Regions from separate parts of the Microlunatus ginsengisoli genome, predicted to be linked through region 1. Evidence: predicted binding sites of a transcription regulator. Region 1 holds the regulator's gene; the other holds the start of a gene.
The links. Region 1 encodes LexA, which represses DNA repair genes until DNA is damaged. Its sites were predicted from a motif close to TCGAACANNTGTTCGA; they were not measured.

Region 1 (2,398 bases):
AACACCGGCGGGCTGAACCTCGACCTCGGCGGGCTGGCGGCCGACAACCGCGGCCGGCTGGCGGTCGACGAGCACTACCGCACCACGGTCGAGCACATCTACGCGGTGGGCGACGTGATCGGGTTCCCCGCGCTGGCCGCGACCTCGATGGACCAGGGCCGGCTGGCTGCGTCGCACGCCTTCGGCGAGCCCGCGAACGAGCTCCGCGGGCTGCAGCCGATCGGCATCTACACGATCCCGGAGATCTCGTACTGTGGGCGCTCGGAGGCCGAGCTGACCTCGGACTCGATCCCGTTCGAGGTGGGCATCTCCCGCTACCGCGAGCTGGCCCGCGGCCAGATCACTGGCGATTCCTACGGCATGCTGAAGCTGATCGTGCACTCCGACACCCGCGAGATCCTAGGCGTGCACGTCTTCGGCACCAACGCCACCGAACTGGTCCACATCGGCCAGGCGATCATGGGCTGCGGCGGCACCGTCGACTACCTGGTCGACACCGTCTTCAACTACCCGACGCTTTCCGAGGCCTACAAGGTCGCGGGTCTGGACGTGGCCAACAAGCTGCGCGCCGTCGCCCGCTTCCGCACCCAGATGGCGACGGCGGAACCCAGCGCGCTGTGAATCAGACCTTCCTGAGGACCGCGACCACCTTGCCGAGGATGGAGGCGTGGTCGCCGTCGATGGGGGAGTAGGCCGGGTTGTGTGGCAGCAGCCAGACGTGACCGTCGGCCCGCTTGAAGGTCTTCACCGTCGCCTCGTCGTCGAGCAGCGCGGCCACGATGTCGCCGTTGTCCGCGGTCGACTGCTGCCGCACGACTACCCAGTCGCCGTCGCAGATGGCGGCGTCGATCATCGACTCGCCGCGCACCTCCAACAGGAACAGCGTGCCGTCGCCGACCAGCTGATGGGGGAGGGCGAAGACGTCCTCGACCCGCTCCTCGGCCAGGATCGGACCACCGGCCGCGATCCGGCCGAGCACCGGCACCAGCACCGGCTGCGGTGCCTTGTCGCCGAAGCCGGTCTCGTCTCCGCCGTCGCTCGCGGAGCGGACCGTGGGGGCATCGACCGCGGCGGGCAGCAACACCTCCAGCGCCCGCGGCCGGTTGGGATCGCGGCGCAGGAAGCCCTTCTGCTCGAGCATCTTCAGCTGGTGCGCCACGCTGGAGGAGCTGGCCAGGCCGACCGCGTCGCCCATCTCCCTAATGCTCGGCGGATAGCCACGGCGCTCCACCGTCTCCTTGATCGTCTCCAGGATCCGGCGCTGTCGCGGCGTCAGCCCATAGGCGTCGGTCGGGCCGTCCGGCAGCGACGTCACACCGCCCAGCTCGGCGAGCTGGGCGACAACGTCGGCAGCCTTCGGTCGGCCGCGCCGGCGGGCGGGCGCGGGTGCGGGCTTCTCGTCGGTGATCTGGTAACCGACGGGCGGCGTGTCGGTGCTCGTGGCGTCCTCGCGATCAGGCATGTTCGAACCATAGACCCCGGAACCGACAGATTCAAACATCTGTTCGACGGCGTGTCGGGGCGAGTCCCACTCGGGCCGGGCCGCCGGACAGGCGGCCGAACCGCAGGTAGCCTGACGCCTCGTGAAGGCAGGTTGTGAAGGGAACGTCGCGGTGATCGGTTCGGGAGCAAGTCGTCCACCATTCCCCGTCACGCTGGACAACTGGCAGACCGCGGGACAGCTGGAGTGGACCTTCCAGCACATGGCGGAGATCTTTCCGACCGTGCCGATCGCGCGTGGCGCGGGGCACGCCCCGCGGCTCCCGAGTCGGACGTACGACCCCGATCGGCTTGCCGTGCTCTGCAACGACGGCCGCGTCGCCGACGTCGACTACGTCATCGCCAACACCGACACCGACGGCTGGATGGTCGTCCACGACCATCCCCAGCAGGGCCCGGCGGTGCTCGTCGAGCGCTATCGGAACGGAATGGAGCCCAGCACCCTGCACCTGCTGATGTCGGTCTCCAAGTCGGTGGTCGGCACCGTGATCGGAGCGCTGGCCGCGCAGGGCGTCGTCGACGTCGAGGCGCCCGTGACCTACTACATTCCCGCCTTCCACGACCGCGGCTACGCCGGCGCTACCGTGCGGAACCTGCTCGACATGCGCTCGGGGATCAAGTTCTCCGAGGAATACCTCGACCCGTGGGCGGAGGTCCGGGTGCTCGAACAGGCCTTCGGCTGGGCGCCGCGGCTCTCGCCCGACGTCCCGGGCAGCCTTCGTGACTTCTTGCTGTCGCTGCGCCAGGCGCGGCCGCACGGCCAGGCGTTCGACTACCGCAGCTGTGAGACCGACGTGCTCGGCTGGGTGATCGAGGCCGCCACCGGGATGCGGTTCGCCCAGGTGGCGAGCGACCTGGTCTGGTCCCGGATCGGGGCCGAGTTCGACGCCAACATCGG
Region 2 (2,398 bases), on a different contig from region 1:
AGGTTCGGGTCGAGGTCGAGCCACGGGTCGGGCCGACGCCGACGCCGACATTTCCGACGTCCCCGCACCCGCGCCACCCGCCCCGGGATCGCCGCGATCGCTCGGGCCGGACGGTCCGGTCTGGCGGAGCAGCCAGTCTCGAGCCTGCTGGACCGGGTCGGGCGTCATCGGCTCAGAACTCGACCTCGCCGGTCACCGGATCGATGCCGGCCGGGACGTCGAGCTGCGGACCGATCCCCATCCGCTCCTTGATCCGCTTCTCCAGCTCGTTCGCGAGATCCGGATTGGCCTTGAGGTAGTTCCGGGCGTTCTCCTTGCCTTGCCCGAGCTGGTCGGCTTCGTAGGTGAACCAGGCCCCGGCCTTGCGGACCAGACCGGTGTCGACACCGAGGTCGATCAGGCTGCCCTCACGACTGATACCCCGGCCGTACAGGATGTCGAACTCGGCCTGCTTGAACGGAGGCGCCACCTTGTTCTTGACGACCTTGACCCGGGTCCGGTTGCCGACCATGTCCTGGCCGTCCTTGAGGGTCTCGATCCGGCGGACGTCGAGGCGCACCGAGGAATAGAACTTCAGGGCACGGCCGCCGGTGGTGGTCTCCGGCGAGCCGAACATCACCCCGATCTTCTCGCGCAGCTGGTTGATGAAGATCGCGGTCGTGCCGGCACCACTGAGAGCGCCGGTCATCTTGCGCAGCGCCTGACTCATCAGACGCGCCTGCAGACCGACGTGGCTGTCACCCATCTCGCCCTCGATCTCGGCCTTGGGCGTCAGCGCGGCCACCGAGTCGATCACGATCAGCGTCAGCGCGCCGGAGCGGACCAGCATGTCCGCGATCTCCAGCGCCTGCTCGCCGTTGTCGGGCTGGCTGACCAGCAGGGCGTCGGTGTCGACCCCGAGCTTCGCCGCATACTCCGGGTCGAGGGCGTGCTCGGCGTCGATGAAGGCACAGATCCCGCCGGCCACCTGCGCATTGGCGATCGCGTGCAACGCGACCGTGGTCTTGCCGCTCGACTCCGGTCCGTAGATCTCCACCACCCGGCCGCGCGGCAGGCCGCCGATGCCGAGGGCGACGTCCAGGGCGATCGACCCGGTCGGGATCACCTCGATCGGTGCCCGCACCTCGTCGCCGAGGCGCATCACCGAGCCCTTGCCGAACTGCTTGTCGATCTGGGCGAGAGCCGACTCGAGCGCCTTCTCGCGATCCTCTACGGGCATCCTGTCCGTCCTTCCTGTCACCGCCGCGGTGCGGCGGCCTGAGTGCACGTGGTTGTGGGTCTTGCTTCTTCCGTCACTGGCACTCTAAGAACCAGCACCGACAATCGTTCGGCCTCGTCCGTTTCCTGTGGATAACGTTCCGACGCTCTCTATTCGGTGGATAACCTACCGAACAGGTGTTCGAAGAAACAGTGCGCCACGCCGACGGATCCGGTTCTTCTCGTCCGTTTGCCGAACCCGATTCGGGTCGCCCGGCCAGCCGCTCCCCACGACACACGCGTCGCGAAACTCCAAGGCGCAACCTCGGAAGCGGTGTTGACTTTGCACAATGAGCAATCGACAGGCCATCACCGACGGCGCCGCCACCATCGCGACCGCCATCCGCGTCATCGACCCGGACACCGACGCGTCGACCGCTACCCCCTGTGCCGACTTCGACCTCGAGACGCTGGTGAACCATGCCCTCGGCACCACCGCCGCGCTGGCCCGGCTGGCCGCCAAGGAGGGTCTCGATCCGGACGACCCGTGGGGCAGCCGGACCGAGGCCTTCGACGGCTCCTGGCCGGAGCGGCTCGCCGACCAGCTGGAGGCCACCGCCGCGGCCTGGGACGACGACGCCGCCTGGCAGGGCTCGCTCGACCTCGGCGGCGGCGAGCAGCCCGCCGGCTCGATCGGTGAGATGGCGTTCGTCGAGGTGATGGTGCACGGCTGGGATGTGGCCACCGCCGCCGGCCGGGCGGTCAGCGTGCCGGACCAGATCGGCGACGAGCTGTTGAGCGCGGTCACGTCGTCGGCGGAACTGGGCCGCAAGATGGGAGCGTACGGGCCTGAGGTCTCGGTCGACGGCGCCGCCTCCAGCTTCGACAAGGCCCTCGGGGCCGCCGGCCGCGACCCTCAGTGGCGCCCGGCGGGCTGAGGAGTTCAGCGCTCGCGGTCGGGTAGCTCCAGCGCGGCCCAGACCGCGCGCCAGATGGTCTTGGCCGGCAGACCGTCGTCGACGGCCTGGTTCACGGTCCGGCCGCCGAGCGAGGTCAGATGGTGCTCACCGGCCCAGACCCGGTAGTACCCGTCGCCCAGGTGCTCGCGCATCCGCTGCCACAACTCGGTTTCCTTCATCCATCCCCTCGCTCGCGTCGAACGCCGGCCGCGATCGCGTCGCCGCGTCGCGGCCAACCGTAG

Region 2: recA (recombinase RecA) is a predicted target of LexA. The motif match lies at 1,388-1,403, and genes of this name have one in related genera.

Annotation. Positions count from the first base shown of each region.
Region 1 is NZ_BAABAB010000007.1:43,450-45,847, reverse strand. It holds gene sthA (Si-specific NAD(P)(+) transhydrogenase) at 1-621, shown strand, start outside; gene lexA (transcriptional repressor LexA) at 623-1,462, opposite strand; gene ABD747_RS05320 (serine hydrolase domain-containing protein) at 1,584-2,398, shown strand, end outside.
Region 2 is NZ_BAABAB010000052.1:88,089-90,486, reverse strand. It holds gene recA (recombinase RecA) at 173-1,219, opposite strand; gene ABD747_RS25510 (TIGR03086 family metal-binding protein) at 1,548-2,135, shown strand; gene ABD747_RS25505 (DUF3046 domain-containing protein) at 2,141-2,335, opposite strand.